Regions from separate parts of the Bacillus sp. FDAARGOS_235 genome, predicted to be linked through region 2. Evidence: a T-box and tRNA genes for the amino acid it is inferred to sense, from the RefSeq annotation. Region 2 holds a T-box; the other holds one or more tRNA genes.
The links. The T-box of region 2 lies ahead of tyrS (tyrosine--tRNA ligase). A T-box ahead of a tRNA ligase gene usually reads a tRNA of that ligase, here a tRNA-Tyr.

Region 1: it has a tRNA-Tyr gene. The T-box ahead of tyrS (tyrosine--tRNA ligase) is inferred to sense a tRNA for this amino acid. The anticodon was not compared.

The regions. Positions count from the first base shown of each region.
Region 1 covers NZ_CP020437.2:2,174,502-2,182,472, forward strand. Annotated here, with positions in the region: gene A6J74_RS13110 (SH3 domain-containing protein) at 1-668, shown strand, start outside; gene A6J74_RS13115 (hypothetical protein) at 674-1,006, shown strand; gene A6J74_RS13125 (DUF3965 domain-containing protein) at 1,247-2,398, opposite strand; gene A6J74_RS13130 (CBS domain-containing protein) at 2,875-3,294, opposite strand; tRNA gene A6J74_RS13135 (tRNA-Glu) at 3,427-3,498, opposite strand; tRNA gene A6J74_RS13140 (tRNA-Asn) at 3,500-3,574, opposite strand; tRNA gene A6J74_RS13145 (tRNA-Ile) at 3,584-3,660, opposite strand; tRNA gene A6J74_RS13150 (tRNA-Trp) at 3,671-3,741, opposite strand; tRNA gene A6J74_RS13155 (tRNA-Thr) at 3,748-3,820, opposite strand; tRNA gene A6J74_RS13160 (tRNA-Phe) at 3,831-3,906, opposite strand; tRNA gene A6J74_RS13165 (tRNA-Asp) at 3,915-3,990, opposite strand; tRNA gene A6J74_RS13170 (tRNA-Met) at 3,994-4,070, opposite strand; tRNA gene A6J74_RS13175 (tRNA-Ser) at 4,091-4,183, opposite strand; tRNA gene A6J74_RS13180 (tRNA-Ser) at 4,240-4,332, opposite strand; tRNA gene A6J74_RS13185 (tRNA-Ala) at 4,353-4,425, opposite strand; tRNA gene A6J74_RS13190 (tRNA-Pro) at 4,441-4,514, opposite strand; tRNA gene A6J74_RS13195 (tRNA-Arg) at 4,525-4,598, opposite strand; tRNA gene A6J74_RS13200 (tRNA-Leu) at 4,602-4,690, opposite strand; tRNA gene A6J74_RS13205 (tRNA-Gly) at 4,707-4,781, opposite strand; tRNA gene A6J74_RS13210 (tRNA-Leu) at 4,812-4,892, opposite strand; tRNA gene A6J74_RS13215 (tRNA-Lys) at 4,908-4,983, opposite strand; tRNA gene A6J74_RS13220 (tRNA-Gln) at 4,988-5,062, opposite strand; tRNA gene A6J74_RS13225 (tRNA-Tyr) at 5,075-5,158, opposite strand; tRNA gene A6J74_RS13230 (tRNA-Val) at 5,167-5,242, opposite strand; rRNA gene rrf (5S ribosomal RNA) at 5,247-5,362, opposite strand; rRNA gene A6J74_RS13240 (23S ribosomal RNA) at 5,464-7,971, opposite strand, start outside.
Region 2 covers NZ_CP020437.2:3,333,344-3,346,972, reverse strand. Annotated here, with positions in the region: gene A6J74_RS19090 (alanine/glycine:cation symporter family protein) at 1-909, opposite strand, end outside; gene A6J74_RS19085 (NAD(P)-dependent oxidoreductase) at 1,217-1,855, shown strand; gene A6J74_RS19080 (hypothetical protein) at 1,903-2,034, opposite strand; gene A6J74_RS19075 (thioester domain-containing protein) at 2,088-3,011, opposite strand; gene A6J74_RS19070 (aldo/keto reductase) at 3,136-3,975, opposite strand; gene A6J74_RS19060 (MFS transporter) at 4,141-5,304, opposite strand; gene A6J74_RS19055 (winged helix-turn-helix transcriptional regulator) at 5,678-6,022, shown strand; gene A6J74_RS19050 (DUF1641 domain-containing protein) at 6,458-6,898, shown strand; gene A6J74_RS19045 (NAD(P)/FAD-dependent oxidoreductase) at 6,943-8,121, shown strand; gene tyrS (tyrosine--tRNA ligase) at 8,318-9,577, opposite strand; T-box leader at 9,630-9,846, opposite strand; gene murB (UDP-N-acetylmuramate dehydrogenase) at 9,952-10,869, opposite strand; gene A6J74_RS19030 (SET domain-containing protein) at 11,256-11,651, opposite strand; gene A6J74_RS19025 (DUF4077 domain-containing protein) at 11,847-13,349, opposite strand; gene A6J74_RS19020 (endonuclease/exonuclease/phosphatase family protein) at 13,381-13,629, opposite strand, start outside.

The DNA of each region.
Region 1 (7,971 bases), 1.2 Mb from region 2:
ATGGTTCGCAGCCCTTAGTAAAAGGAATCACAGTTCAAAATGATACGAAATATACTGTTGCAACACCTAAATTAAATGTACGTAACAATGCTAGCACAAATGGTACTCTACTTGGTTCTTTACAAAACGGTACACAGATACAAGTAGTAGAAACAGTAGGAACTTGGTATAAAATTCGTTTTGGCACAGGATACGGGTATGTGGCCAAACACTATGTGGTACAAAATCAACAGCAATCACAAGCTCAAACAGCTCAATCTTCAGCTATTCCAGCAGTTTTCAAATTCCCTACCCAAGGAAAAATCAGCTCAACCTTTGATATACGCTGGGAACAAATGCATTATGGAATAGATATTGCAGCACAAGGTAACGTCTCCATTCAAGCTGCCGCTGCAGGTAAAGTTATTAAATCATATTATTCAGCTAGTTATGGCAATGTAGTGTTCATCGCCCATCAAATAAACGGGAAATTATATACAACAGTTTATGCTCATATGAAAGATCGCACTGTACAAGCTGGTGATCAAATACAAACTGGACAATTACTAGGTCATATGGGTAACACAGGTCATTCATACGGACAACACCTCCATTTCGAATTACATAATGGAGAATGGAATTTTGAAAAAACAAATGCAGTAAATCCACTGCCGTATTTAGTTAGGTAAATTGTATGCCACGCAATATACCTCTCTTCATTGAATACTTAGCCTTTTTAGGTTTAATCTGTTGTTTAATAATTTACAATACAAACACTGTATTTTTATCTATTATCATTGCTTTTGTTGCTCTAGAAATTATGATGGAGTCATTTCAAGTGCGACTAAAGCAAAAAGTTGCCCATGTTTATAATGCTATTTTTCTATTAAGTGCCCTTATAACAAATGTTATTAGTAATGGCTTTTATTTATCTACTATAATTCCCGTATTCTTTATGGCTGTTTTATTATTCATAGCTAGATACATTAATGTCCCTAATAATAAAAAACATGAACAAGAAGCTTAGAAAGAGGAGACACTGTGTACCAATCTTTCAAAGATAACACAATGAAATATATATTGAATTTATACGGAAAACTAAATACTTTTTTTGGTATACAAGGAAGTTATACTGCACAACTTCTCCTATATGGAATGCTATTTCTCATCTTAATCACTTTCTCCTTGTTTTACTAACAAAAAAGGATCTCACATAACATTGAGATCCTTTTTAATTTATATTAATTTTTCATATGTAAAATACTGTTTAGCCACAAGCATATTTTTCATAAATAAAACTAAGATTATATTTTTTCTCTAAACCCATTCTTTGTTCATCGTCACACCAATAGAAAAGAATATCATGAATCGTCGCATAACGCTTATTTTTAAGAAATAGTTTAAAGAATGATGGTAAACAATCATGTAATTGTATAAATATATAATTGCGTAGTATTTCCTCTTTATATTCAATGCCCTTACAAATATACAGTAATTCTTCACAATAATATGCATGCTGTGGAACTTGAATCATTTCGAAAAATGGCACGTATGATAATAACTTTCCGATAAAATGGTTATATCGATCCATTATACCTATTGTCATATGTTCCATCATTTCTTTCATCACATATAAATAATCATCTACATGAGTTGTCTTTAGTGGATCTAATCGATCTGAAATTTGAGAAAGTACAGCTCTTTGACAAGCTAAAACTACTTGACTAGGTCCATAATATGATAGAAAATCTGTACACTTACGATACTTTCGCAACAAGTCATGTCTATATAAATCATACACAAAAGTATTACAATACATCGCTAGACTCATCATATCACTATTCAGCTGCTCTTTTGACTGTGCTTTAGCCCTCTTACACATATAGAAGAATGTAAACTCTAATATTTCTTTTTGAGATAATAGATGTTTACAATTTGTTATACATTTCTCATTAAATTTAACTCTATCCCAAATTTCTACATCCCCATCTGTTAATTCCCCGACACGATATTTAATAACTAAATAGTTTAAAGCAACTGCTTGTGTCAAAAGATCCCATGTTTCATATTCCAATGAAGTTTGGACAAATTCAGCTAGCCCTTGTGTTACCATAAAAGTATTTGCCTCTTCATACCAACCAATCTCTTGACATAAACGAAGAATACGTACTAAGGTTGGAATTTCATCTTTATGAAACTGTGGTAAATTCTTTACTCTATTCATTCCATAAACGATAACTGCTGCTAAATTTTCTTCTTTATAAAATTCTTTTTCTTTCCATGCTAATATAGTTCGCTCTTTTCCTTCACCTTTTGGGTGACAAGGTACAAGTAAAGATAATAATTCAGCAAAATTATTTGGTTCTATATATGTATCTGTAACCAAATTCCAATTTGGATCGCCCTGTACAGCCCTCATATAATTCCCCTTCCCTTTTTATCCCGCTATTTGCCGGGCAGTAAGACGCCCACCTCAAAATCCAGTGAATGCGAGGAAGTTAGGTGGGAAATAAAACTGCCGATAAAAGCCCGATTGGTTCAACGAATAATCATTGGCGGATGGACAAAACCCCCAATAATTAAAGTTTCACTTTATCTACGTAGGAAATATTAATTCATTATTACAACACTAAAAATAAATATTGTTATATTCAAAACCTATCATAATACTTATATCTATCAGTATATCACTTTTTCTCTTATTTAAAATTAGGAATGAAAAATTTAAATAAACTGTCGAAAACCTTAACTATGTACTTATTATATAATGTCTCAGATACATCACGCTAATATATTAGTTTAATCCACATATACTAGAATAATGTATCTGATTTTTATCCATCATTTATCCCACTATTTGCGGACAATAACACTTTCACTAATTAAAGTTTAACTTTATTCCGTACGTTCCGAGATTTCACTTAAAGCGAACCCAGCTTGATCATCTGCCGCTTCTCTTATAGCTAAATCACCTAATGCTAGCATCCCGACAAGTTGACCGCCCTCAACTACTGGCAATCGTCTAATTTGATACTGTGCCATTAATTCTGTAGCTTTTTCAATAGAATCATCTGGAGAAACCGAAACAATGTTTGTCGTCATTACATTTGTAATTTTATTAGACCCAGGATGTTTTTCAGCAATCCCTCGAACAACTAAATCTCGATCAGTAACAAGCCCAACGACTTGTTCATTTTCAAGAACAGGAATCAATCCAACTGATTCTTCCTTCATTTTTACAGCAGCCTCATATACATTATCTAACGGTGTACAATGTACAATATGAGTACTCATAAAGTCTCTAACTTGCGTCATTTTTTATCTCCTCCTTTTAATACATACCATAGTTTTTCCTAAATCCCTTTATTTATTTGAGGAAAATAAGATGATAAAAAAGAGGATTATACACAATAAAAAAGAGCCAGCATATTGCTGACTCTTTCTTTATGACCCGTACGGGATTCGAACCCGTGTTACCGCCGTGAAAGGGCGGTGTCTTAACCACTTGACCAACGGGCCATGGCTCCGCAGGTAGGACTCGAACCTACGACCGATCGGTTAACAGCCGATAGCTCTACCACTGAGCTACTGCGGAATAAATATATGGTGGGCCTAAATGGACTCGAACCATCGACCTCACGCTTATCAGGCGTGCGCTCTAACCAGCTGAGCTATAGGCCCATATACTTTACAGGGGCAGTAGGAATCGAACCCACACTGGAGGTTTTGGAGACCTCAGTTCTACCTTTAAACTATGCCCCTAAATGATGCCGGCTAGAGGACTTGAACCCCCAACCTACTGATTACAAGTCAGTTGCTCTACCAATTGAGCTAAGCCGGCATAAAAAAAATGGTGGCTCGGGACGGAATCGAACCGCCGACACGAGGATTTTCAGTCCTCTGCTCTACCGACTGAGCTACCGAGCCAACATAAATGGCGGTCCCGACCGGGGTCGAACCGGCGATCTCCTGCGTGACAGGCAGGCATGTTAACCACTACACCACGGGACCATTTGGTTGCGGGGACAGGATTTGAACCTGCGACCTTCGGGTTATGAGCCCGACGAGCTACCGTACTGCTCCACCCCGCGACAATATAATATTTTAAAAATGGAGGAGGTAGAGGGATTCGAACCCCCGCGCGACTCTCGCCGCCTGTCGGTTTTCAAGACCGATCCCTTCAGCCGAACTTGGGTATACCTCCATGAAGGAAAAAAAATATTTTATTATTATATGTAGCTAAACCATTTCAAAAGAAAATGGAGGAGGTAGAGGGATTCGAACCCCCGCGCGATTCTCACCGCCTGTCGGTTTTCAAGACCGATCCCTTCAGCCGAACTTGGGTATACCTCCGAGACATATAATAAATAAAGTGGAGCCTAGCGGGATCGAACCGCTGACCTCCTGCGTGCAAGGCAGGCGCTCTCCCAGCTGAGCTAAGGCCCCATGTTTTTGGGAAAATCGGGAAGACAGGATTTGAACCTGCGACCCCCTGGTCCCAAACCAGGTGCTCTACCAAGCTGAGCCACTTCCCGTTAATAAAAGCGCGCCCGAGAGGAGTCGAACCCCTAACCTCTTGATCCGTAGTCAAACGCTCTATCCAATTGAGCTACGGGCGCATATGGTGCCGAGGGCGGGGGTCGAACCCGCACGGTGGTCACCCACCGCAGGATTTTAAGTCCTGTGCGTCTGCCTGTTCCGCCACCCCGGCATGTCATATTGAAAATTGGAGCGGAAGACGGGATTCGAACCCGCGACCCCAACCTTGGCAAGGTTGTATTCTACCACTGAACTACTTCCGCAAGACATGTTATGAGATATTTTATTAAAAGTGCGGGTGAAGGGAGTCGAACCCCCACGCCAAAGGCGCTAGATCCTAAGTCTAGTGCGTCTGCCAATTCCGCCACACCCGCATATTTTATTGAAAATGGTGAGCCATGAAGGATTCGAACCTTCGACCCTCTGATTAAAAGTCAGATGCTCTACCAACTGAGCTAATGGCTCTTAATGGCTGGGCTAGCTGGATTCGAACCAGCGCATGACGGAGTCAAAGTCCGTTGCCTTACCGCTTGGCTATAGCCCAATAATTAAGAAATGGTGGAGGGGGGCAGATTCGAACTGCCGAACCCGAAGGAGCGGATTTACAGTCCGCCGCGTTTAGCCACTTCGCTACCCCTCCGACATAAATGGTGGAGGATGACGGGATCGAACCGCCGACCCCCTGCTTGTAAGGCAGGTGCTCTCCCAGCTGAGCTAATCCTCCATTTGCCTGGCAACGTCCTACTCTCACAGGGACAAGGTCCCAACTACCATCGGCGCTAGAGAGCTTAACTTCCGTGTTCGGTATGGGAACGGGTGTGACCTCTCTGCCATCATTACCAGACTATATTCATTTAAGACAAGAATCATTTTAACTTATTCAACTTTTAAAGTCAATAAGTTTTTTATATTCTTTCAAAACTAGATAACATTGCTTCATATTATATGGTTAAGTCCTCGATCTATTAGTATTCGTCAGCTCCACATGTCACCATGCTTCCACCTCGAACCTATCAACCTGATCATCTTTCAGGGATCTTACTAGCTTACGCTATGGGAAATCTCATCTTGAGGGGGGCTTCATGCTTAGATGCTTTCAGCACTTATCCCTTCCGCACATAGCTACCCAGCTATGCCCTTGGCAGAACAACTGGTACACCAGCGGTGCGTCCATCCCGGTCCTCTCGTACTAAGGACAGCTCCTCTCAAATTTCCTACGCCCACGACGGATAGGGACCGAACTGTCTCACGACGTTCTGAACCCAGCTCGCGTACCGCTTTAATGGGCGAACAGCCCAACCCTTGGGACCGACTACAGCCCCAGGATGCGATGAGCCGACATCGAGGTGCCAAACCTCCCCGTCGATGTGGACTCTTGGGGGAGATAAGCCTGTTATCCCCGGGGTAGCTTTTATCCGTTGAGCGATGGCCCTTCCATGCGGAACCACCGGATCACTAAGCCCGACTTTCGTCCCTGCTCGACTTGTAGGTCTCGCAGTCAAGCTCCCTTATGCCTTTGCACTCTACGAATGATTTCCAACCATTCTGAGGGAACCTTTGGGCGCCTCCGTTACACTTTAGGAGGCGACCGCCCCAGTCAAACTGCCCACCTGACACTGTCTCCCGGGTCGATAAGACCCGTAGGTTAGAATTTCAATACAGTCAGGGCGGTATCCCACCAGCGCCTCCACCGAAGCTAGCGCTCCGGTTTCAATGGCTCCCGCCTATCCTGTACAAACTGTACCAAAATTCAATATCAGGCTACAGTAAAGCTCCACGGGGTCTTTCCGTCCTGTCGCGGGTAACCTGCATCTTCACAGGTACTATAATTTCACCGAGTCTCTGGTTGAGACAGTGCCCAAATCGTTACACCTTTCGTGCGGGTCGGAACTTACCCGACAAGGAATTTCGCTACCTTAGGACCGTTATAGTTACGGCCGCCGTTTACTGGGGCTTCAGTTCAGAGCTTCGCTTACGCTAACCCCTCTCCTTAACCTTCCAGCACCGGGCAGGTGTCAGCCCCTATACTTCGCCTTACGGCTTCGCAGAGACCTGTGTTTTTGCTAAACAGTCGCTTGGGCCTATTCACTGCGGCTTTCCGTTAAGAAAGCACCCCTTCTCCCGAAGTTACGGGGTCATTTTGCCGAGTTCCTTAACCAGAGTTCTCTCGCACACCTTAGGATTCTCTCCTCGCCTACCTGTGTCGGTTTGCGGTACAGGCACCTTTTATCTCGCTAGAAGCTTTTCTTGGCAGCGGGGAATCAAAGACTTCGCTCCATAAGGAGCTTCCCCATCACAGCTCAGCCTTCACGATAAGCGGATTTGCCTACTTATCAGCCTAACTGCTTGGACGTGCACAACCAATCGCACGCTTCTTCTATCCTTCTGCGTCCCTCCATTGCTCAAACGATAAAGAGGTGGTACAGGAATATCAACCTGTTGTCCATCGCCTACGCCTGTCGGCCTCGGCTTAGGTCCTGACTAACCCTGAGCGGACGAGCCTTCCTCAGGAAACCTTAGGCATTCGGTGGACGGGATTCTCACCCGTCTTTCGCTACTCATACCGGCATTCTCACTTCTAAGCGCTCCACCAGTCCTTCCGGTCTGACTTCACTGCACTTAGAACGCTCCCCTACCACTGATACCATTGGTATCAATTCGCAGCTTCGGTGGTGTATTTAGCCCCGGTACATTTTCGGCGCAGAGTCACTCGACTAGTGAGCTATTACGCACTCTTTAAATGGTGGCTGCTTCTAAGCCAACATCCTAGTTGTCTAAGCAACTCCACATCCTTTTCCACTTAATACACACTTTGGGACCTTAGCTGGCGATCTGGGCTGTTTCCCTCTTGACTACGGATCTTATCACTCGCAGTCTGACTCCTAAGGATAAGTCATTGGCATTCGGAGTTTGACTGAATTCGGTAATCCGATGAGGACCCCTAGTTCAATCAGTGCTCTACCTCCAAGACTCTTACACTTAAGGCTAGCCCTAAAGCTATTTCGGGGAGAACCAGCTATCTCCAGGTTCGATTGGAATTTCTCCGCTACCCACACCTCATCCCCGCACTTTTCAACGTGCGTGGGTTCGGGCCTCCATTCAGTGTTACCTGAACTTCACCCTGGACATGGGTAGATCACCTGGTTTCGGGTCTACGACCACGTACTAAACGCCCTATTCAGACTCGCTTTCGCTGCGGCTCCGTCTCTTCAACTTAACCTTGCACGGGATCGTAACTCGCCGGTTCATTCTACAAAAGGCACGCCATCACCCATTAACGGGCTCTGACTATTTGTAGGCACACGGTTTCAGGATCTCTTTCACTCCCCTTCCGGGGTGCTTTTCACCTTTCCCTCACGGTACTGGTTCACTATCGATCACTAGGGAGTATTTAGCCTTGGGAGATGGTCCTCCCAGATTCCGACGGAATTTCACGTGTTCCGCCGTACTCAG
Region 2 (13,629 bases):
TAAAACCCCGATTGTTTGAATAAAACCTTGTTTCGCTGGATGCGTTACATCAGCTGTTGCTGCCGCGTTCGGCGCACTACCCATACCTGCTTCATTCGCAAATAACCCGCGCTGAATACCAAATTTCATTGCAGCACCGATACCGCCACCTACAGCTGAATCTAAACCGAATGCACCTTTAAAGATTTCTGTAAATACATCTGGTATTAAATAGAAGTTTTTAATAACAACGAAAATAGCTACTGCAATATAAATAAGTGCCATTGGCGGAACAATCATTTCTGACATACGCGCAATACTTTTCACACCACCAAAAATAATAACTGCAACTAATGCCGCTAATACAATCCCAACAATATAACGCTCTAAACCGAATGCATTTTCAAATGCTAACGTAACTGTATTCGCTTGTACTGAGTTGAAAATTAAACCGTAACTAATTGTGATTAGAATAGAGAACCAAATTCCCATCCAACGTTTATTTAAACCTTTTTCCATATAATAAGCAGGACCACCACGGAAGCCACTGCCATCTTTTATTTTATAAATTTGCGCAAGTGTACTTTCCACGAAACTTGAAGACGCCCCGATAATTGCAATAACCCACATCCAAAATACAGCTCCTGGTCCTCCCATAGAAATAGCTAGCGCTACACCAGCTAAGTTTCCGATACCGATACGAGCTGCTGAACTCATACAGAACGCTTGGAAAGAAGATACGCTACCCTTTTTACGTGTCTTACCAGTTAGTCCATCACTCATTAATCGAACCATTTCTCCTAAATGAGTAATTTGTACGAATTTTAATTTAATAGAAAAATAAAGCCCTAAACCAATTAGCATTGCAATAAGAACATATGACCAAAGAATCGTATTCGTTGATGAAACGAATTGATCTAAAATATTCATACAATTAACCCCTCCTTTTCTCCATAAATCGAATTATATTCAAAAAATATTCAAAAATCAACATTTTTCGACATCTTATAACTTCCAAATATTAGGTTTCTCTACGTAAATACATCCTTCTTTTATGACTCCACTTTCAGTAGCTGTGCATACTAAAACAAAAAATAATTTCATAAACAACACCATTGACAAAAATATATAACTGTAACTATAATAGTTACATCAGGTTGTAACTAACCTAATTACATTACATTCATTCATTCATTTCAGATATACACTTTAACAAAACACTTTGGAGGGATTTATTATGAAAATCGGAATCATCGGAGCAACTGGTAAAGCTGGAAGCCGTATTTTAAAAGAAGCATTAGATCGTGGACATGAAGTTACTGCAATTGTAAGAAATGCTGCGAAAATTACAGAAAAAAATGTAAAAGTTTTAGAGAAAGATGTATTCGCTCTTACATCTAACGATCTACAAGTATTCGATGTAGTTGTAAATGCTTTCGGTGCTCCAGCAGGACAAGAGCATCTTCACGTAGATGCAGGAAATGTACTGATTGAAGCTGTGAAAGGTGCACCACATACAAAATTACTTGTAGTTGGTGGAGCTGGAAGCTTATTTGTAGACGAAGAGAAAACAACACGTGTATTTGATACACCAGGTTTCCCGGGCGAATACCTTGCAACAGCTCAAAACCAAGGTAAAAACTTAGAAATCTTACAACAAACAAATGACATCACTTGGACATTCATCAGCCCTTCTGCACTATTCGCATTAGGAAAACGCACTGGCTCTTACACAGCTGGTAAAGACAATCTTCTTGTTAACTCAAAAGGCGATAGCTATGTAAGTTACGAAGACTTCGCAGTAGCAGCACTTGATGAAATCGAAAATCCAAAACATGTGAACGAACGCTTCACAGTAGTTTCTGAAGCTGAATAATACGAAAAAGCTCGTAAAACATTATGTTTTACGAGCTTTTTTATTTTTTAAGCTTTTACCTCTTGTATACCTTCTGTTCTTTCGAAACCTTGTTTCGTAATTTTAAAGAATACGTCATGTATACCATACTCAAATAACATACCATTAAATTGTTCTGTCAATGCTTTCGTATTTTCCATTCCTTCTAATCCATGTATATAAAAAGCATCGGCAAATGCCAATGCTTTTTATACTATCTTTTAATTTGATTTGGTTTATGTGGTTCGTTTGGAGTATACGGTTTATTCGGTTTCTGTGGTCCTTCAGACTTTTTCCAACTCACCGCTAATTCCGGACTTGTTTTCTCTTCACTACGTTCTAATAATACAACCGCATTTTGAATCGTCGGTGTTCCTTTATGCGCAATCCCTTGTAATTTCGTTAAATTTCCTGATACTTTAAAGCTAAATCCACCTGCTGGTGTTTGTTTTGGAATTAAAATGCGGAACTTTTCTCCTACATTAAATTCATTTTTTGCTTCGCCTTTTTCATTTACAAATTTCACACCAGCTGGTGCACCTGTTGCTTGCACTTTATACGTTCCGCTTTTTGCATTCGTTTCTACTGTATATAAACCTGTTTCAAAGAAATCATTTTTCAATACTGCTTCTTGTTCTTCTGTAGGAGTTACACTCATCGTAATTTCTTGTAACTCTTCACTCGCATTTGCCTTTGCAACTATGTCTTTCGTTACTTTCTCTACGTTTTTATTACGGAAATCTAAATCGTTAATATCGATTTGTTTTAATGCATTCCATACTGCAAGCTGTGTTGCGTAATGTGCTTCTCTCCAATCGGAAACGCCTAATTCTTGCGGACTCTTTTGTGGATATCCATTTAATAGTACACGGTACACGTTAATATCCACTTTTCCCATTTCCGGTAAATCTTGACCACTTGGAGATTTCAAATCTACATTTAAGCAAAATGCAATTTTTCCATCTGCCGTTTTAATAAGCTCTGTTCGGATTGGTCTTTTCTTTGACTTACTATAACTCCAATCCATTTCATACTTTGTATGGTCCATAACTTCTGCAAATGCTTTTTGAAGTGGGAATAATACAAATAAAACACTTAAAAAAACAGCTAAAAGTTTGAACGATTGCTTTATATTCATGTTTTACAACCCCTTATGAAATAACAAATTTACTAATAAGTAGTATTTAGTTAGAATTTTTTTTTATACATAAACACAACAAAAAGAGTGCAAATAATTTGCACTCTTTTTCTCTACTTTAATCTTAGAAATCGAAGTTATCAGGATCTGGACCAACGCGGTGATTTTGGTTTAATGCATCGATTTTTTCCATATCTTCTTTTGTTAATTCAAAGTTAAATACATCAGCATTTGCAATAATACGGTGTTCTTTCGTTGATTTTGGAATTGTAATAACTCCATTTTGTAAGTCCCAACGTAAGATAACTTGCGCTGTTGTTTTACCGTGTTTATCAGCAATTTCTTGTAATGTTTCGTTATCTAATAATTGACCTTGCATAAGTGGTGACCATGCTTCCATTTGAATACCTTGTTCTTTACAGAAAGCTTGTAATTCTTTTTGTGTTAAACGAGGGTGATATTCTACTTGGTTAATCATTGGCTTAATTTCTGCATCTTTCATTACATCTTGTAAGTGATGAATTTGGAAGTTACTTACGCCAATTGCACGTACACGCTCTTCTTTATAAAGTGTTTCTAGCGCTTTCCATGTATCTTTATATTTTCCTTCTACAGGCCAGTGAACAAGGTATAAATCTAAATAATCTAGTTCTAATTTTTTTAAGCTCTCTTCATATGCAGCAATTGTTTCGTCATATCCTTGATCTGCGTTCCATACTTTTGAAGTGATAAATAATTCTTCTCTTGAAATACCAGTCGCTTCAATACCTGCACGGATTCCTTCACCTACAGCTTTTTCATTTCCGTAAATTGCAGCTGTATCGATGCTACGGTATCCTGCTTTAATCGCTGATTTAATTGCTTCTACAAGTTCTGGTCCTTCTTCTACTTTAAATACACCTAAACCGAACCAAGGCATTTCTACACCATTATTTAATACTGTTTTACTTTGTAAGTTTTTCATTTTATTTTCTCTCCTTTTATCCCGCATTAACGGGCAGTAAAATTCCCACTTCAAAATTCGGCTGAAGCAAAGACGTTAGGTGGGAGATAAACTGCCCGTAAACGCCCGATTGGTTCAACTAATAATCATTGGTGGAAGAACACCCCCACTGATTAAAGTTTCACTTTATTTTACTTGATCTCTTTTTTCTAATGTCATACTCCATGCTGTTAAAATAACAGCACCTACTACCATAAGGCCGCCTACCCAAGCAGTATGGATTAACCCTAACGAATTCGTTACAAGGCCACCTATATAAGAACCTAAAGCGATTCCTCCGTTAAATGCGGCAATATTAATTGCTGAAGCAACATCAACCGCACTTGGAACAAAGCGCTCTGCCAATATAACTACATATACTTGTAGCCCCGGAACATTCATAAACGCAAATAGTCCCATGAAAATAATTGTGATTAATCCAGCTACTTTAAACGGCGCTGTAAATGTTAAAACAAATAATATAATCGCTTGAATAAGGAACATGTAGAATAGCGCTCGAATTGGATTATGATTCGATAATTTTCCGCCGACCATATTCCCTATCGCAATGGCGATTCCATACACTAATAAAATGATGGTAACGGTACTTGCTTCAAATCCTGTTACTTCTTGTAATAACGGTGATAAATACGTAAATGTTACGAATGTACCGCCGTATCCAAGTGCAGTAATAATGAAAACAAGTAACAGTCTTCCATTTTTAATTAGTTTAAATTGATCACGAAACGATACAGGTACACCATTTTTTAAATTAGATGGGACGAGTATACTATTTGCGATGAAAGCAATAATTCCAATTACAACGATCGCCATAAATGACACTCTCCAGCCAAACTCTTGACCGATAAATGTTCCAATTGGCACACCAGTAATAGTCGCGACTGTTAATCCAGTAAACATAATCGCAATTGCGCTAGCACGTTTATTCTCTGGTACGATTGCAGCCGCAATTGTAGATCCTATCGACATAAACACACCGTGTGCAAATGCAGCTACAATCCTTGCGATAATTAATACAGTGAAGCTTGTTGCTACCGCCGCAATGCCATTACCAATAATGAAAACAACCATAATCCACATTAATAATGTCTTTCGCGACATACTAGCCGTTAACGCTGTTAAAACAGGAGCTCCTACTGCCGCTCCTAACGCATATAAGGAAACCGTTAAACCAGCTGTTGTAACCGAGACATTTAAATCTTTTGAAATAGATGGTAGTAAACCGACACTAATAAACTCGGTCGTACCAATCCCAAACGCACTAATTGCTAGTGCTAATAAAGCAAACATACTTCTTCGATTCGTCTGAACTTCCGAAGATGGTACTGTATATGAACTCAATTGAATTCCTCCTTATTACAAGAAATCCAATCATAATAGTATGATAAAAGGGCCCTTCTATCTTCTAAAACATATATTTCATACTTACAAATGCTATTATGAATGGTTTCATCCTTTTTTTGAAGAACGCACTTTAAAGTACGATAGGCACCAAAAAGTAACATAGTCACTTTTCAGTACCGTACTACTCATTTGCCTCTTACATGTGCTATTATGAAACATATTTAACATAATAAAAAGTACGTACTTTAAAGTGCTATAGGTACTAAAAAGTAACATTTATATTATTTAACTTACTTCGCTCACAAAAGGAGGGTTTCATATGAAGAAATACAATATTCCTGTAGAGGCGACTTTAGAAGTTATCGGCGGCAAATGGAAAGTTGTTATTCTTTGTCACTTAACGAAAGGTACAAAGAGAACGAGTGAACTAAAACGCTCAATGCCTGGTATTACACAAAAAATGTTAACGCAGCAATTACGTGAATTAGAAGACGACGGCGTTATTCAAAGAAAAGTATACAATCAAGTCCCACCAAAAGTAGAATATTCTCTTACTGATTACGGTTGGTCTTTAGAATCGATTCTTGATTCTCTTTGTTCTTGGGGCGAATGCCATCTTGAAAAAGAAGGTAACACATCGATGCTAATTGCGGAAGGTGAATAATAGGAAAAAGGAAAAAACGAACATGAATTTGTTCGTTTTTTCCTTTTTTTCTATATATATATGTACATTTCTAACTGAAACAAAATATTTTATACGCTTTCATACCTTGTCAGCACTACGTTATACACTCAATATCAAATAATTAGGAATCATTTTTATGTTAACATAGGTGTATATAGTATATAATATAGGATATATATTATATACACTTTCCGGTAACGGAGCTTTTCCATTATGCGGACAAGCCATATATCGGACAGTTCATAAATAATAAGTAAGACGTTATGGTTTTAGATTTATGTTTGCAGCTTAGTTGCTGTCATAAATTTAAAGGCATTTTATTGTGTTTTGTGAAACTTTGTATAAAGTTTCGTAAACGGTTACTATCTTACTTATAAAAAATAAGAGTATTGCTATCGTAAAGGAGAATTGGAGATGCCAGAAACTATGACTCAAACAAAGCCAGAACAAGAAACTGTACAAATTTCTGCTAGCCAAGGACAACTTGATGTACTTGATCAGTTGTTAAAACCTGAGGTACAAGAATCATTAACAACACTAGTAGAACAGCTTCCAAAATTAACTGAGCTTGTTAACATTTTAACTAAGTCTTATGACTTCGCTCAAACTGTTGCTACTGATGAAGTATTAAAAAGCGACACTGTTGGTGCAATCACAGAGCTTGTAGAGCCTGTAAAAGATACAGTGAAAAGCATGGCTGCAACTGCAATCGAAGCGAAAGATCGTGCTGACGAAAGCAACGAAGTTATCGGCCTATTCGGTCTATTAAAATTACTAAAAGACCCACAAGCACAAAAAATGTTCCGCTTTGTGAACGCATATCTTCAAATTAGTGCAGAACGTAACAATAAATAATTTAACTTATAACAACAATTAGTAAAGACGGGGGATATCATACTATGTCAAAACAAATTGTCATCTTAGGCGCTGGTTATGGCGGTCTTCTTGCCGCTTTAAACGTACGTAAATTTTACAGCAAATCAGAAGCACAAGTTACAGTGATTAACCAATACCCAACACACCAAATCATCACTGAACTACATCGCCTTGCAGCTGGTAACGTTGCTGAGCAAGCAATTGCAATGCCACTTACAAAGCTTTTCAAAGGTAAAGATATCGATCTTAAAATCGCAACAGTTGAGTCATTCTCAGTTGATAGCAAAGAAATCAAACTAGCTGGTGGCACTACATTATCTTACGATGCACTTGTAGTTGCTTTAGGAAGTAAAACTGCTTACTTCGGTATTCCAGGACTAGAAGAAAACAGCATGGTATTAAAATCTGCTGCTGATGCAAACAAAATCTACAAACACGTTGAAGACCGTATTCGTGAATACGCGAAAACGAAAAACGAAGCGGATGCTACAATCGTAATCGGTGGTGGCGGATTAACTGGCGTTGAGCTAGTTGGTGAGCTTGCTGACATTATGCCTAAACTTGCAAAAAGCCACGGCGTAAATCCAAAAGAAGTTAAACTTCTTCTTGTTGAAGCAGGTCCAAAAATCCTTCCAGTATTACCAGACCACTTAATCGAACGTGCAACTACTAGCCTAGAAGCACGCGGTGTTACATTCTTAACTGGTCTTCCTGTAACAAACGTTGCTGGCAATGAAATCGACTTAAAAGACGGTCAAAAACTTGTTGCTAACACATTCGTTTGGACAGGCGGCGTACAAGGTAACCCATTAATCGGTGAATCAGGTCTTGAAGTAAACCGTGGTCGTGCAACAGTTGATGCATACCTACAATCTACTTCTCATAAAGACGTATTCGTTGCTGGAGACAGCGCTGTTGTCTTCGCTCCAGACGGACGTCCATACCCACCAACTGCACAAATCGCTTGGCAAATGGGTGAGTTAATTGGATACAACTTATACGCAGCACTAGAAGGCAAAGCATTCGAAGAGTTCGCACCTGTAAACTCTGGAACACTTGCTAGTCTAGGACGTAAAGATGCTGTTGCTACAATTGGAGCAAGCAATACTCCACTTAAAGGCTTACCAGCATCATTAATGAAAGAAGCAAGTAACGTTCGTTACTTATCACACATTAAAGGTCTATTCAGCTTAGCTTACTAATCTGAATATAAGCCCGAATCATGCCCGGCATGGTTCGGGCTATTTTTATCCGTAATATTCTCTACTTACTTATATTCGGCAAAGAGATACTATAACCCTTTTTAATTATCTAAATATACTGACTTTTTTGTGTCGGAATTGTGTATATGAAAAGAGTGAAAGCATCTTTCTTACTTCCACTCTTCCACAAAAATTATTATCCCAATTTCACTAAGCTGTAGTTCTTCTTCCCTTTACGAATAATAATAAATCTTCCATCAAATGTATTTTCTACAGTAACATCCGTACCTACATCCGTTACTTTCTCACCATTCATAGAAATCGCACCGTTATTAATGTCTTCACGAGCTTGACGTCTAGATGGTTCAATCCCTAAATCAACTAGCCACTCTACAATATTTTTCGTCTCTTTGGAAGACTGGAATGTCGGCATCTCTTTAAAGCCTTGTTCAATTTCATCAGCTGTTAACGATTTAATATCTCCGCTAAATAATGCCGAGGTAATTTTCACAGCTTGCAATAATGCCTCTTCTCCATGAACGAATTTCGTCATTTCTTCGCCTAACACTTTTTGCGCTTCACGTTTATGAGGCTCGGCTTCTACCTTCGTTGCCAATTCATCAATTCGCTCTTTCGCTAAGAATGTAAAGTATTTCAAGTATTTAATTACATCACGATCATCTGTATTCACCCAGAACTGGTAAAATTCAAATGGCGTTGTTTTTTCAGCATCAAGCCAAACCGCACCACTTGCTGATTTTCCAAATTTCGTACCGTCTGATTTTAATAATAACGGAATTGTTAGTCCAAATACTTTCGCCTCATGTCCTTCTAACTTACGAATTAAATCTAACCCGCTCGTAATATTTCCCCATTGGTCACTACCACCAATTTGCAGTTGAACATCTTCTTTCGTGTATAAATGATGGAAATCCATCGCTTGCAAGATTTGGTACGTGAATTCTGTAAAAGAAATGCCTGTATCTAAACGACTTGCTACAATATCCTTCGCTAACATGCTATTGATGCTAAAGTTTTTCCCGTAATCACGTAAAAACTCAATAATGTTTATTTCATGTGTCCAGTCGTAGTTATTTACCATCTTCACTTCGCTATTTCCACCGAAATCAAATAGCTTTTTCATTTGCGCTGTTAACGCATCTACATTATGCTGCACTACTTCTAAAGTTTGCAGTTGACGCTCTGATTGACGTCCACTTGGATCACCAATTGTTCCTGTTGCCCCGCCAATTAAAATAACCGGATGATGACCAGCTAATTGGAATCTCTTCATCATCATAAACGGAATCAAATGTCCGATATGCATACTATCACCAGTTGGATCTACTCCGCAGTATAGTGAAATCTTTTTCTCTTCTACTAACTTACGTAAACCTTCTTCATCCGTCTGTTGATTCACAGCACCGCGCCATTCTAATTCATCAATAATATTCATCTTTTGTCATCCCCTTTATTTTTTTAAAACAAAAAAGCCCCTATGTCTATGACATAGGGACGATTATTCACCGTGTTACCACCCAGTTTGCATAAATAGCATAGCTATTCATACCACTCTTAGCAATAATATCGATTGCTACTCCGCTTAGCGTTACCTAAGATACTCCAGAGTGTAATTCACAAGTTTGTTTGTGCTAGGTTCCAGCAACCCCTAGCTCTCTTTGATAACAGTGACAAACTGCTACTGGGCTCTTTCAACGTATGTTATTTGTTAAATTATTAGCCATTATATTGAATTGAAAACAAATTGTCAACAATACCCAAATGTTATTTTAAAATAATTCATACTTTTATACGCTTTTAATTCAAAAATTATTGTAGATCTTCTCCAATAATCCTTACTTCTCTCTCTAACTTCACACCGAATTTTTCTTCAACTGTCTTTTGTACGAAGTGAATTAAATCGATGTAGTCTTGTGCTGTTCCATTATCAACATTCACCATAAATCCAGCATGTTTTAATGAAACTTCTACTCCGCCAATTCGCTTTCCTTGTAGTCCTGATTCTTGAATCAACTTACCAGCAAAGTTATTTGGTGGGCGCTTAAATACACTACCGCATGACGGATATTCTAAAGGTTGTTTTGATTCACGCTTATACGTTAAATCATCCATTTTTTCTTTAATCTCTTCATGTACACCTTCTTCAAGTTCAAATCTCGCTTCAAGAATAATGTAATGATTGTTCGCAAATACACTCTTACGATATCCAAATTCAAATGCTTCTTTCGTTAAAGTGCGTAACTCTCCATCACCTGTCATTACGACAGCTTCTGTTAATACAAACGATACTTCACCACCGTAGGCACCAGCATTCATATATAATGCTCCGCCAACTGAACCTGGAATGCCACAAGCAAACTCAAGCCCTGTTAAATTGTGGTCTAATGCAATACGTGATACATCAATAATTGCTGCACCGCACTGTGCTACAATCGTTGTTCCTGTTACAGTAACACCTGTAATATGAATTAAACTGACCGTAATTCCGCGAATCCCACCATCTTTAATAATGACATTTGATCCATTTCCTAAAAACGTAACTGGAATATTATATTGGTTAGCATACTTAATAACTTCTTGAATTTCATCATAATTCGTAGGCGCAACGAACACATCTGCTTTTCCGCCAACTTTAATATGCGTATGATTCTTTAACATTTCATCTTGTGTAACATGACCTTCAGGCAATACCGTACTTAAATATTTATAAACCTCTTGCATATTCATTTTACGATTCCTCTATTTCTATATTCTTTTTATCCCGCTATACGGGCCCATAATATCCCCACATACATGAAATGAAACTAAAGTGGTGGATACAGTGTACCCAAAATCAATTCGAGACACCTATAAACCTCTTAAATTATAAGAGGTGCCACTCATATTAAAATATATATTGCATAATAAAGCAACCCAAATGGACTACTAAACTTGACATGTCATCAGAAAGACAACAATTTGTAAAATATATAACTTTTATAAAACACTATCCTTCAGTATCTTACTATACCACACGAAAATAAAGTGGTATTTTTTTGTAATCTTTACTTTATTTTCTTCAATATAAAAAAAGAGCACATCCCACAGAATGCGCTCTTTCTATACTCTTTATATTACTTTTCGTTCTCTTCTTTTTCCTTATCAAACCATAATAGTTCATCGTCATCAACTTCACCATTATAATTGATTAAAATCTCTTCTCCAGCTTTTATATCCTTATAAGCAAAGAAGTTAAACGTATGGTTCTCGAAGACGATATCATACGTTGCATTCGGCTTATATGAATGATTAAATAACATGCCGTATCCTAAAAGGAATGCCGTATGATTTACCCCATACTCAAATGCGTAGTCAGCAAGTAACGTTTTCTCAATATGTTCATGCTGTTCATTCGGATAAGAGATAACTGGTGCTGAATGTATCAACTCACCCTTTTTAATATCACGAGTTGCAAATACACCTCTATTAAATTCTCCATCACTAAGTTCAGAAGTCTTAACTTCGATCATATGCGTCACCTATATAATTCTTTCTTTGAAGTATTTTATCTCGCTATCCGCGAGATTTAACTAATAATCAGTAGCTATTAGTTAAATTTTATCTCCTTAAGCTTGGCAGAAAACTCATAGAAAAGCAATTAAATTCCTATCAAGTATTCGTTCAACTGAAAAAGAGCACATCATTTGTGCTCTTTTTCAGCGATATTATTTTTCTAAAATATCTTCTAGCAACTTCACTTGCTCACTAACAGTATGTAGCGTCTTCACCGACGTATCATTTCGATTCTTCTCTTCTTCAATACTTGCTAACACTTCTTCCGTAGCTGCAGAAGTTTGCTGAATTACGTTAGAAGCATGTGTCACATCTTTAACGATATTCGTCGTTTTAACTTGGAAATTTTCTTGATGACCAACAATCTCTCTCATTACATCATTAATCGTATCAATAAACTTCCCTAAATCCGTTACATTCGTTAAAACACTTGCTAACATTTCGTTACACTCTTCTTGTACTCTTTCTGACTTCTCTACCTGCACTTCTACTTTACTTGCTTGATTACTAAACTCCTTCAAAATTCCTTGAATTCTCCCCGCAGAACGATTCGATTCTTCAGCAAGCTTTAACACTTCATTCGCTACAATAGCAAAACCTTTTCCATGTTCTCCTGCCCTTGCAGCTTCAATATTTGCATTTAAAGCTAGCAAACTCGTTTGACTTGAAATATTCGTTATTACATCTACAATTTCATTAATTTGTTTCGATTGTTTCATCAATTCTCTAAATATCGTTCCTGATTGTGAAACAACATCATTTAAACTTCTCATGTTAGCTTCAAAATTTCTTAAAGTGTTTACACTACCCTTTGAGATTTCCAAACTTTTATCAACACGCATCGAAGCATTTCTTACTTGAGAGATGATTTGGTCAATATTTCCCTCCATATCATTCAATACTTCTACTGAACGTGACATCATCTCTGATTGTGATTGAGTACCAACTGCCACTTCTTCAAAAGCAAAATTAATTTCACTCATCGACTCCATCGAAGTGTTCATATTCTGTCTTAAATGATTGAAATTACTATCTAACTTCACAACAGTTTCCTCAATAAGCCTTTGCGTTTCTTCTAACTCCTGAGCTTTCTTCATCACTGCTTGCTTCTCATCACTTAAACGAGCCAAAAGATTAGAACCAATCTTTGTGACACCCCACATTGCGATCGTTACAATCGCTAACAAGCTTGCAAAATTTGCAGCTTCAGATGATGCTGTATAAGCAAAAAATTGATTTGGCCAATAACTACAAAGTATAAATGTAACAACAACTGCTACCCCACCAAGAATTAAAATAAGACGTTCACTCAAATAAATAAGTGAAACTGCTAATGTAAAATAGACCATTTGAAATACAGCTGGGCTTTCATTAAATGCTTGTACCATAATGAAAGACATAATAAGTAGCATACATGTCATGATGTATTTATACATTGCTTCCATACTTTCTATAAAAGTAAGTAGCGTTCCAAATACTACGATAGAAATACCACACATCCAAAATGCTATTGCTCGCTCTGTAAAAATATATCCGTAATACCCAATTGCGAGTACCCCGAGGAAGAAACTGCAAATCGTGATAAACAGCAATAAATGATTTTTCTGTGATTCTTTCTCAAGGTTAGAAAAACAAGTTCTCTTTAACCACTCCATATATGAAGCCCCACCTTCTCATACGTATCGATTACTTCAGCTTGAATACCGCACTCACTGGGTTATGATCGCTATTTTCAAACTTCAAATCTTTCCCTTGTACATTTACAATTTCAACATTCGGTGAAACGATAAAGCCATCAATAATCGTGACAAAGTTTTCACCTTCCACGTATTTCTTTACATCATCTCTCACAGTCATAACAGACGGATCTACAGCCCACTTAAAGCCACCATCGGTAAAGTCCTTCGGTAACTCTACTAACCACTCAGGACGCTC